One region of the Mobilicoccus sp. genome, then DNA from elsewhere that is predicted to be linked to it. Evidence: riboswitches for the same ligand, from Rfam matches in the RefSeq annotation. Region 1 holds a riboswitch; the other holds the start of a gene.
What was found. Region 1 has a riboswitch for thiamine pyrophosphate ahead of RT054_RS09925 (ECF transporter S component). Riboswitches for the same ligand answer to the same signal wherever they lie in the genome.

Region 1 (5,696 bases):
GTGGGCGCCATCGGCATCGAGGCCGTCCGGACGGGTCCCCGCGACGCCGGAGCGCACGCGACCACCCTCGAGGTGGGTGAGGGAGTCGGCGAAGGCGGTGAACTCGTCGTCGTGGGTGCTGACGAGGACGGCGGCGCCCGCGGCGCGGACGGCCGCGGCGAGGCCGACGACGGCGGCCCAGGTGTGTCGGTCCTGGCCGACGGTCGGCTCGTCGAGGGCGAGCACCGGCGCCCGGTGGAGGAGGGCCGAGGCGAGGGCGAGACGACGGGTCTGCCCCCCGGACAGGCTGGCAGGGTGCCGACGTTCGAGACCGCCGAGGCCGAGCAGATCGAGCAGACCCTCGGCGCGGCGGCGGGCGTCGGTCTCGTCGTCGCCGAGCGCGCGGGCGGTGGCGAGGAGGCAGTCGAGCGCCGTCGACCCGGTGAGGGCGAGAGAGGCCTGTTGCGGCACCCACGCGGCGCGGTCGGCGAACTCCCGGGAGGTCCACCGCGACGGCGCGGCCGCGGCCCCGTCGGCGAGGCTCGGGTCGGCGATGACCTCACCCGAGGTCGGCCGCTCCAACCCGACGGTGACCGAGACGAGCGAGGACTTGCCCGCCCCGCTCGCGCCCCGCAGCGCGGTGAGCTCGCCCGGGGGGACGCGCAGGTCCACGTCGGTGAGCGCGGCACGCGGCACCGGCGGACGCCGGTCGATCGCGAGACCCCGCCGCGGCCTGCGCACCAGCCCGACTCCGTGGACGTCCAGGCCGCCGGGTGGACGGCGGAGGTCGGCGAGCAGACTTCCGACCGCCAGCGGGGGCGGAGGCGCGGCGCCCGGCACCCACAGCCCGGCGGTGAGCAGGGCATCGCGCTGCTCGGCGAGCACCCGCGCGGGCGGACCGTCGGCGAGGATCCCGTCGGCGGTGAGGACGACGAGACGGTCGATCAGTCGATCCGCGGGGCCGCTCCCCGCCCCCAGCCACCGATCGAGGCGGTGCTCGACGACGACGAGGGTGCTCCGGCGGTCCTGCACCGCGCGGGCGACCGCGGCCCGCACGAGCGCGGCGGAGGCGTCGTCGAGCATCGAGGTCGGCTCGTCGAGCAGCAACGCGCCCGGACGCATCGCGAGCACCCCCGCGAGAGCGAGACGTTGGGCCTCACCCCCGGAGAGCGCGGTGCTGCGGTGGTCGACGCCGTAGGGGAACCCGACCGCGGCGAGCGCCTCGGCGACGCGGGTCCGGATCTCCGCCCGGGGCAGCCCGAGGTTCTCCGGCCCGAACGCGGTGTCCCGACCCACCCGACCGGCGACGAGCGCGTCGGCGGGGTCCTGCACGAGCAGGCCGACGCGTCCGTCCCCCGCACGCACGGGGTCACCGTCGACGAGCACCTGCCCCGCACGCTCGCCGGGGTCGATCTCCCCGAGCACCCCGGCGAGCGCCTGCAGCAACGTCGACTTGCCCGCCCCGCTCGCCCCGGCGAGCAGCACCCGCTCGCCGGGGTCGACGCGCAGATCGAGGTCGGCGAGCACCGGCGTCGCGCGCCCCAGCGGCGTCCATGAGAGACCCCGCGCCTCGACCGCGGCGGGTGCGGGCCTCACCGGTCGGCCGCGACGAGGTGTTCCTCCCCCGGGGGGAACGCGTCGACCGCGCCGGTCGCGGCGAGCGCCCGCACGAGCAGGTGGCCGCCGACTCCGGCGACGACCGCGCCGGAGATCACACCCGCGGCGAGGTAGACGAGCTTCCACGCCCAGCTGAACTCCGGCACGTAGACCCACCATTCGTAGACGACGATCTCGAGGACCGCGCCGAGCATGCCGCCGCACACGGCGGCGAGGAGGTCGAACCGGCGCCAGCGCCAGAACGCGACGGCGAGCTCGACACCGAGCGCCTGGAGGAACCCCGACACGAGCACCATCGCGGCCCACTGGTTGCCGAGCAACATCTCGACGGAGGCCGCGACCATCTCGCACAGCAGCGCCGCACCCGGGCGGCGCACGAGCAGCGCTCCCGCGACCGCTGGGAGGATCCAGACGCCGAGCATGAGTTCCCGCAGCGGCGGGAACACCGACAGCGCCACCTTGAGGGGCTCGTAGAGGAACGAGTCGAACCCCCAGAAGGCGACGCCGAGGGCGACGCCGAGAACGGCGAGGGTGACGATGTCGACCGCGCGCCAGGCGGTGGGTCCTCCGCGCGCCCCTCTGCGGCCCGGCCGCGTGTGGCCATGGAGATCGGCGATCTTCGTGTTCATGTGGTTCTCCCGTGACGATCCGATGTGTCGATCACCTCGGGGGCAGGCACGCGGACGTGCCATGAGAACTCGACTCCCTCCGCCGGTGTGAACCGGATCAGGTTCGAGGGTCTGCGGCGAACCGCACTCTCAGCGCCGGAGCGCTCCCCTGTCGATGTCCGGTCACTGTAACCGGCGCCTCCCCCGCCCGCAGCCCCCGGCGCCCGATGACCCGGGCGAGAGGGGTGGGCGGGGTGGGCCCGGTGGCGGCGACCGGCGTCCGGGGCGGACACGGGCCGACGGCCGCAGGACCCGCCGGGAGCCCCGATCGCCGTCGCGTCCACGGCCTGGCAGACTGCACCTCATGAGTGACAAGGTGTTCAAGATCGTGGGTACGGGCCTCGCCGTCGGCGCCGGCGTGCTGGCCAAGAAGGTGTCCGAAGGTGGCTGGAAGGCCGTCATGGCGAACGACCCGCCGGCCAACCCCGAGGACCCCGACACCACGCTGGCCGAGGCCATCGCCTGGGCCGCGCTCTCCGGCGCGCTCATCGCGCTCGCGCGCATGCTCGCGACCCGTCAGTGGACGCAGTACTACGCCAAGTCGACCGGACACAAGCCCGCGAACCCGAACGACGTCAGCTGATCGTGCGGGTCTCGCTCGAAGGGAACACGCCGAGCGTCGCTCCCCGCGCGTGGCTGGCGCCGACGGCGGTCGTCGTCGGCGCCGTGAGCGTGGAGGCGCAGGCCGGCCTGTGGTTCGGGGCGGTCGCGCGGGGCGACGGTGACGAGATCCGCATCGGCGCGCGCAGCAACGTCCAGGACAACGCGGTGCTGCACGCCGACCCGGGGTTCCCGTGCCGGCTCGGTGAGGACGTCACGGTCGGCCACTCGGCGGTGGTCCACGGCTGCACGGTGCAGGACCGGGTCATCGTCGGCATGGGCGCGACCGTCATGAACGGTGCCCGCATCGGCAGCGACTCGATCATCGCGGCAGGCACCCTCGTCTCCGAGGGGATGGAGATCCCGCCGCGGTCCCTCGTCATGGGCGTGCCGGGCAAGGTGCGCCGCGAGCTCACCGACGCCGAGCTCGAGAAGGTCGCCCGCAACGCGGCCGTGTACGTCGAGGCGGCGCGGCGCTATGCCGCCTCCGCCGAGGTGGTCGGCGAGGACTCGCCGGTCGACGACGACCTCGGCGGGTCACCCCGCCCCTGAATCGCGCCCGCGACACGCCGTCGGCGCATCGGTCGCGGTGGCTCCGGTCGTGGGGGTGAACGGCACGGTGGGAGAGGCCACATCGGCAGCTCGTCCCGCTCCCCACCGTGGCCAGGTGATCAGGGATACGGTCGTGACATGACCACTCACATCGTCGCGATGGGCGGTGGCGGGTTCTCCTCCTCGGAGGACTACCGGCCTACCAGCCTCGACCGGTACATCCTCTCCCTCACGGACGCGACCAACCCGTTGGTCTGCTTCGTGCCGACGGCCTCGGCGGACGACGGTCTCTACGTGTCGCGCTTCATCAACGCCTACAGCTCGCACGTGCGCACCTCGGTCCTCACGCTGTGGAGTGGGGCGGCCGACGCGATCGCCCGCATGGACGAGGTCGACGTGTTCCTCGTCGGCGGCGGCAACACCCTCAACATGCTCGCTCTCTGGAGCGCGCACGGCCTCGGCCAGCGGTTCCGCTCCTACGCGCAGGACTCCAGTCGTGACGTCGTGCTCGCGGGCGTGAGTGCGGGCGGCGCGGTATGGCACGAGGGCTGCACCACCGACTCCTACGGGTCGGGCATCAGCGCCCTCGCCCTCGGACTCGGGATCGTGCCCGGCAGCTTCTGCCCGCACTACGACTCCGAGGCCGACCGCGCGCCGCAGTACAAGGAGTTCATCGACACGAGCCAGCTCCCCAGCGGGTACGGCGTCGACGACGGCGCGGCGATCCACTACGTCGACGGAAAGCTCGAGGCCTGCGTGGCCGAGCGCGCCGGCGCCGGGGTCCACCGCCTCGAGCAGAACGAGAACGGTGTCCAGATCACCGATCTCGACACCCGCGTGCTCTGAGGCCCGTCTCGCACACGGCGCGCGGCACGCCACCCGCCGCCTTGCCCCCGACGGTGGGTGCGGGTGAGACCCCCGCGTCTCGAGCGCGACACAGGACGCCGCGACCGCCCGGTCACCCCGGGTGGTCGCGGCGTCCTGTGTCGTGGGGCCGGCCTGACCTGCGTGCCGGTGTGGCTGCGTGCCGGTGTTCCTGTGTTCCTGTGTCCCTGTGTCCCTGCGTGCCTGCGTCATCCGCCCGTGACAACGGCTCGCCGAGTCACCGGGGAAGGCGACGGGAGCCCCGTCTCGCGTCCCCACCCCCGCGCCTCGTCACTCCCCTGCGAGCGCGGCGGCGGGCGCGACGAGGGCGGCGTGGCGGGCCGGCAGGACCGAGGCGAGGAGCCCGGCCACGATCGCGACGGCGGCGACGAGGGCGATGCGTGCCCACGGGACGACGAGCGGGACGCCGTCGTCGGCGATGTCGGCGAACAGCGTCGCGATCCCCGCCCAGCCGTACCCGATCCCCATCGCCACCCCGAGGACGACCGCGACCGCGGAGAGCACGGCCGCCTCGACGGCGAGCATCCCGCGCAACTGCCTCCCGGTCAGCCCCAGGGCGCGCAGCAGTGCGGATTCGCGGGTGCGTTCGATGACCGAGAGCCCGAGCGTGTTGCCCACGCCGACGAGGGCGATGAGCACGGCCACGGCCAGGAGGGCGATGGTGACGAGGAGGACGGCGTCGACGGCGCGGTCGAGTTCGGCCCGGGCGGCGGCGGGGCTGGAGACCTGGAGACCTCCCTCGTCGGCGGCGGCACGGTTGAGCGCGTTCGACACCTCGTCGGGGTCGGCGTCGTCGGCCATGCGCAGCCACACCACGGCCCGGCCCTGTCGGCCCGAGACGTCGGAGACCGGCGCCACCGGCGCGCCGACCTTGGCGACACGCGCGGTGGCACGTCCCCAGGGCACCGTCACGGCCCCGCCGTCGACGACACCGGCGTTCGCGGCCGTGGTCGGGTCGAGGAGCACGACGCCGGGCGCGAGACCCTCGACGAGGCGGGGTGCCCGCAGCACGTCGCGCACCTCGGGGTCGACGAGGGACATCGCGACGACGGTCTCCTCCCGGCCGCGGATGGTCGCCTCGGGGATCTCGTGGATCACCGTCGTCGCCTCGATGCCGGGCACGGTGCGCAACCGTTCCACCTGGGCGGCCGTGACCCCCTCACCCGTGGCGGAGGACACGACGGCGTCGACGGGGACCTGACCGGAGATCTCCTCGTCGGACACCGTGCGGGCGATCGTCGCCCCCACGGTCATCATCGTGATGAGCGTGACGCCGATGAGGAGCGCCGACGTCGTCGCCGCAGCGCGCCGGGGGTTGCGGCGCGCGTTCTCGACGGCGAGGGCCCCGGGGGCGCCGACGCTCACCCGGGCGAGTCCCCGCACGGCGCCGACGAG
Region 2 (5,696 bases), on a different contig from region 1:
CGGCCGGGCCTCAGGCGAGGCCGAGGTCCGCGAGACCGTACGCCGCGCGGTAGGGGACGTCCGCCTCGGCCTGGATGCGTTCGGCGGCCCCGGAGGACCGATCGGCGATGACCGCGACGGCGACGACCTCGGCACCGGCCTCCCGGCACGCCTCGACCGCGGTGAGCGGGGATCCGCCGGTGGTCGAGGTGTCCTCCACGACGAGCACCCGGCGACCCGTGATCGACGGCCCCTCGATGCGTTGCTGCAGACCGTGAGCCTTCTCCGCCTTGCGGACGACGAAGGCGTCGAGACGCGCACCGTCGGCCGCAGCGGCGTGGAGCATGGCGGTGGCGACGGGGTCGGCGCCCATCGTGAGGCCCCCGACGGCGTCGAAGTCGAGGTCGGTCGTCAGCTCGCGCATGACCTTCCCGACGAGCGGGGCGGCCTCGCCGTCGAGGGTGATGCGGCGCAGGTCGACGTAGTAGTCGGCCTCCTTGCCGGAGGAGAGGGTGACCTTGCCGTGGACGACGGCCTTGTCCTTGATGAGCTCGAGCAGCTGGTCGCGTGCGGTCATGGGCTCAGACTAGGTCAGCACCCAGGGGAGGCGTCATCGCCCGTTTCGCTCGCGCGAGGGGCCCTCGGAACCCATCATCGCCGCGGACAGCCGCCTCACCGCCCCACGCGGCAGCACGCCTGTGATCATCTCGGCGCTGCGGTAGAACGCGCCCGGCGTGGAGATCACCTTGCCGGCGCGGACGTCGCGCAGGCAGTCGCGCACGAGGCGGTCGGAGTCGAGCCACATGAATCCGGGCACGTCCTCCATGCCGGCCCCCATACGGGAGTGGAACTCCGTGTGCGTGTAGCCCGGACACAGGGCCGTGATGCCGACGCCACTGCCGGCCAGGTCGATCGCGAGCGACTGGGTGAGCGTGGTGACGAACGACTTGCACGCGGAGTAGCTGCCCATGGTCACGTAGGAGGCGACCGAGGAGACGTTGACGATGTGCCCACGACCCCGCGCCCGCATCGCCCGTCCGGCGGCGTGGGTGAGGACGAGCACCGACTCGCAGAGCACGGCGAGCTGGCGCTGCTCGTCGGCGACGTCGGAGTTGAAGAACGACGTCTTGAGCCCGAAACCGGCGTTGTTGACGAGCAGGTCGACCGCGCGGTCGCCCTGCTCCCCCAGGCGCGCGGCGACGGCGTCGCGGCCCTCGTCGGTGGAGAGGTCGGCGGGCAGCACCTCGGTGGCCACGCCGTAGGAGGACTCCAGCTCGCGGGCGAGATCGTCGAGACGGGTGCGGTCGCGCGCGACGAGGACGACGTCGTGGCCCGTGCGGGCGAGTTCGCGGCAGAAGGACCGGCCGATCCCGGCGCTGGCCCCGGTGACGAGTGCGATGGTCATGCCGCGAGCCTAGGCCCGCCCGCTGACCACCCGCGCGCTGTCCGGACGACCCGGCGTGGCACGACGTTGCCCTCGCCCGTGATCGCGTCGGGGTCACCGTCGTCGCGGGGACGGGATCGATCGCGGTGCCCGGCGGGCGGGGTCAGCGCACCGTGAAGGTCGTCCGTACGGTGCCGGTGCCACCCGTCGTGATCTCGTAGGCGGGAATCCGACTGCCGGCACTGGGATAGTTCCACCCGGCCACGGGACGGGTGCGGCCGCGCGAGATGTCGACGACGGCGCCGTCGGTGACGAGACGCAGCGTACGCCCCGCATGATCGCGGAAGACGAGGTTCCGGGGGCGCCTGGTGACGAGACGCCACCCCGGGTCGAGGTGCCATGACTGCCGCAGCGCCGTCCGCCTCGGGTAGGTGTCGGAGACGGTGAGCGTCGCGCTCGGGTGATCGACCCGGACGTCGCGGGTGTGGGCGACGCCGTGTTCCCGGTCGAGGACCCGCCACGTGTGGGTTCGGCCCTTGGTCGAGGCGGACCGCACCGCGGCGGTCGCGCGAGGGTTGGCCCGCCCCCTCGTCGGCCACGCGACGTTGTGGGAGTGCGCCTGACGGGCGTAGGCGGCATAGGAGTTGCGCCAGTCGTAGCCGTAGTAGCCGGGTCCGACGAGCACCCGCGTGCCGCGGGCCGACCAGGTCACCCCGCCCTTGTCGGGATGCCCGTGCGCGAACCGGGCGGGTCCGTACCGCACCGTGTAGTACGTGGTCTTCGGGTCGGTCCACGACCATCTGCCCACGGCGATCCCGGCCTCGTTGTCGCGGAAGACGCCGGGCCTCTCCCTGCCGACCGGTTTCCATCCGGGGTTGCGGGGGGTGTCGCCGATCTGCACGAGATCACCGTCGGGTTCGGTGAGCCACCGACCGACGGCCATCGAGCGCTCCGTCTGCGCGAGGATCGCGCGCACGGCGGGGTCGGCGGAGGCGCCCTTCGCCATCCGTTCACCTGCCGACCGCCACATCATCGTGTTGACGAGGTGGTACCAGGCCGACTGCTCGTACGACGTCCCCGCCTTCGTGAACGCCATGCCGGCCTCGCGGCGCATGCGAGCCTCGGCCGCACGCACCCAATCCTCCCGTCCGACGATCTCACCGGCGGCGCGGATGTTGACGTTCGCCATGAGCCCGTGGTTGTGCACGGGATGGTTCGGCGGGCCGTAGTAGCGAGGCCCGAACAGGAGACGCACCTCGGTGGCCATCCGCGACGTGAGCCGCGGGTCCCCGGTGACGATCGAGAGACAGGTGAGGACGTGCAGGCGCCGCAGCGATGTGCCCTCGTCCCATCCGAGCGCGTTCGACCCACGATCGGGATGCTGGACGTAGAACTTGTCGGCCTGCGCGACGAGCGCGGCGAGCTGGGCGTCCTGGCGGTCGTCGAAGGCCCGCTTCGCCAGCGGCTTCATCCAGTCGAGGCCGTAGAAGCTCAGCTGCCACGTCGGGTCGGAGGAGGCGGGCCGTGACCAGGCGCTCGCCGGGATGCGCCCGACGGTGAACGGACGGGTGGGCGGCACTCTCACCGTCATCGGCTTCCCATTGCGGACGGGCTCGGAGGCCGGTGCACCGCATCGGGCGTCCGCCCACTGCCGCTGCGCGACGGAACGTTGGGGGGTCGTCCTGTCGGCGGCGACGCTGCTGACTGCGGGCGCGGCGAGGGGGAGGACGAGCGCGGCAGCGGCGGTGACGACGCTTGCGCTGACCGGTCCGAGGGGGCGGCGAGGGAAGGTGGGCATGACAGCTCCTGGCTCGGCGTCCCCTCTTGATCGGCCGCCGGCGCAGGAACTTGAGTAATTCGTTCATTCCCAACGCATTTCGAGGCACGTCGGAGGTGGCGACTAGGGTGGCTGCGTGCGTATCGCGACCTGGAACTGCAACTCCGTCCGCAGCCGAGCCGAGCGGGCCGTGGGCGTCCTGCAACGTCATGACCTCGACGTTCTCGCGCTGCAGGAGACCAAGTGCAAGGACGCCCAGTTCCCCCTGCAGGTGTTCGAGGACGCCGGATACGAGGTCGCCTTCCACGGTCTCAACCAGTGGAACGGTGTCGCGATCGTCAGCCGGGTCGGGTTGGCGGACGTGGAGATCGGCTTCGAGGGGATGCCGCGCTGGGGTGAGCCCGACGCGGTCGCCGAGGCCCGCGCGATCGGGGCGACGTGCGCCGGGGTGCGCATCTGGTCGCTGTACATCCCCAACGGCCGCAGCCTCGAGGATCGGCACTACGCCTACAAGCTCGACTGGCTCGCCTCCCTGCGCGACACCGCAGCCGGGTGGCTCGCCGCGGACCCCGCCGCTCAGGTATGCCTCATGGGCGACTGGAACGTCGCGCCGCGCGACGAGGACGTGTGGGATCCGGGGTTCTTCGTCGGGAAGACCCACGTGTCAGCCCCGGAGCGCGCCGCGTTCCAGGCCGTCGTCGACGCCGGATTCGCCGATGTCGTGCGACCCCACACCGAGGGACAGTTCACGTACTGGGACTACACGCAGCTCCGCTTTCCCAAGAAGCAGGGCATGCGCATCGACTTCGCCCTCGCCTCCCCCACCCTCGCCGCGCGTGTCGACGGCGCGGCCATCGACCGTGAGGAACGCAAGGGCAAGGGCGCGAGCGACCACGCCCCGGTCCTCGTCTCACTCTCGGACTGACCCCCTCCGCACCCCACGTCACCCCCAGCCGGACCGGATGATGTCATCGACGACGTCACCGGCCTCGGGGTGTGCGGGCTCGGGGTGCGCGGGCGGACGGTCGAGGGGGCGTCTAGAGTGGTGGGACGACGCGGGGTGCGCCCGAGGAGGCGCTGAGATCACACCCGTCGAACCTGCCTAGGTCGTGCTAGCGAAGGGACGTCGCATGAATGCCCCACCCCTGCCTCCCGCAGGGATCTCCCCCACCGACCTCGCGGACGCTCTCGCGCGGCTACGGGGCCAGTCTCCGCTCGTGCAGTCGCTGACGAACATCGTCGTCGCCCCGTGGACGGCGAACGTGCTCCTCGCAGCCGGGGCCGCGCCCGCGATGGTCGACAACCCCCACGAGGCGGGGATCTTCGCGCAGGTCGCGAGCGGTGTGCTCGTCAACACGGGCACCCCGTACGACGACACGACGCAGGCCATGAAGGCCGCCGTGGACGGATGCCGGGAGTCCGGGACGCCGTGGGTGCTCGACCCGGTCGCCGCGGGCGGTCTCCCGTGGCGCACGAAGACCGCGCGGGACCTCCTCACGCAACACCCGGCGACGATCATCCGCGGGAACGCGTCGGAGATCTCCGGGCTGCTCGGTGGTGGAGGTGGGCGCGGCGTCGATTCGGCCGACACCCCCGAGGCCGTTCTCGAGCAGGCCCGCACCCTCGCCGAGCAGCACGGATGCGTCGTCGCGGTCTCCGGCCCGGTCGACCACGTCACCGACGGCGCCGTGCTCACGCGCGTCCACAACGGCCACGAGCTCATGACGCGCGTCACCGGCGTGGGCTGTGCGCTCGGTGCGCTCATGGCCGCCTACGCGGCGGTGACGCGGCCCCTCACCGCGGCCACGGCCGCGACCGCGCACCTCACCGTGGCCGCCGACCGCGCCGCCACGGAGTGTCGTGGCCCCGGATCGTTCGCCGTCGCCCTCCTCGACCACCTCGCGCTCCTCACCCCTGACGACCTCGCGGAGGCGGTGCGTCTGTCGTGAGCCGCCCGGCCTGCGACCTCACCCTCTATCTCGTCACCGACACCGCGATGTGCGGCGGGCCCCACCGTGTCGCCGACGTCGCTCGGGCCGCCGTCGACGGGGGCGCGACCCTGGTCCAGGTGCGCGACCCACGGTGCGACGACACCGAGTTCGTCACGATGGCCCGCTCCGTCGTCGACGCGCTCGACGGAACGGGAGTCCCCGTCCTCCTCAACGACCGGGTCCACCTCGTCGAGGCGGCGGGCGCCGAGGGCGCGCATGTCGGGCAGACCGACCTCGATCCGGTCACCGCCCGGGACCTCCTCGGGCCGGACCGCCTCCTCGGGCTGTCGTGCCAGACCCTCGCCCACGTCGAGGCCGCGCACGCCCTGCCCACCGGGACGCTCGATCACCTCGGCCTCGGGCCGGTGTTCGACCAGACGACCAAACCCGATGCCGCCACGGCCTCGGGCCTCGCCGCGCTCGCCGACCTCGTCGCCGCGAGTCCATGGCCGTGCGTCGCGATCGGCGGCATCACGATCGACCGCATCGGGATGCTTGCCGCGACCGGGGTGGACGGCGCCGCCGTCGTCAGTGCGATCTGCGCCGCCCCCGACCCGCGCGAGGC

Region 2: it holds a riboswitch for thiamine pyrophosphate, as region 1 does, so the genes downstream of both, thiM (hydroxyethylthiazole kinase) here and RT054_RS09925 (ECF transporter S component) in region 1, are expected to answer to the same signal.

What each region holds. Positions count from the first base shown of each region.
Region 1 is NZ_DAMBGD010000011.1:3,413-9,108, reverse strand. Features, by position in the region: gene RT054_RS09930 (ATP-binding cassette domain-containing protein) at 1-1,575, opposite strand, end outside; gene RT054_RS09925 (ECF transporter S component) at 1,572-2,225, opposite strand; TPP riboswitch at 2,283-2,385, opposite strand; gene RT054_RS09920 (DUF4235 domain-containing protein) at 2,569-2,847, shown strand; gene RT054_RS09915 (gamma carbonic anhydrase family protein) at 2,850-3,416, shown strand; gene RT054_RS09910 (peptidase E) at 3,555-4,262, shown strand; gene RT054_RS09905 (ABC transporter permease) at 4,572-5,696, opposite strand, start outside.
Region 2 is NZ_DAMBGD010000007.1:48,831-54,526, reverse strand. Features, by position in the region: gene pyrE (orotate phosphoribosyltransferase) at 11-556, opposite strand; gene RT054_RS07425 (SDR family oxidoreductase) at 590-1,384, opposite strand; gene RT054_RS07420 (heparinase II/III family protein) at 1,527-3,161, opposite strand; gene RT054_RS07415 (exodeoxyribonuclease III) at 3,277-4,065, shown strand; TPP riboswitch at 4,187-4,281, shown strand; gene thiM (hydroxyethylthiazole kinase) at 4,271-5,089, shown strand; gene thiE (thiamine phosphate synthase) at 5,086-5,696, shown strand, end outside.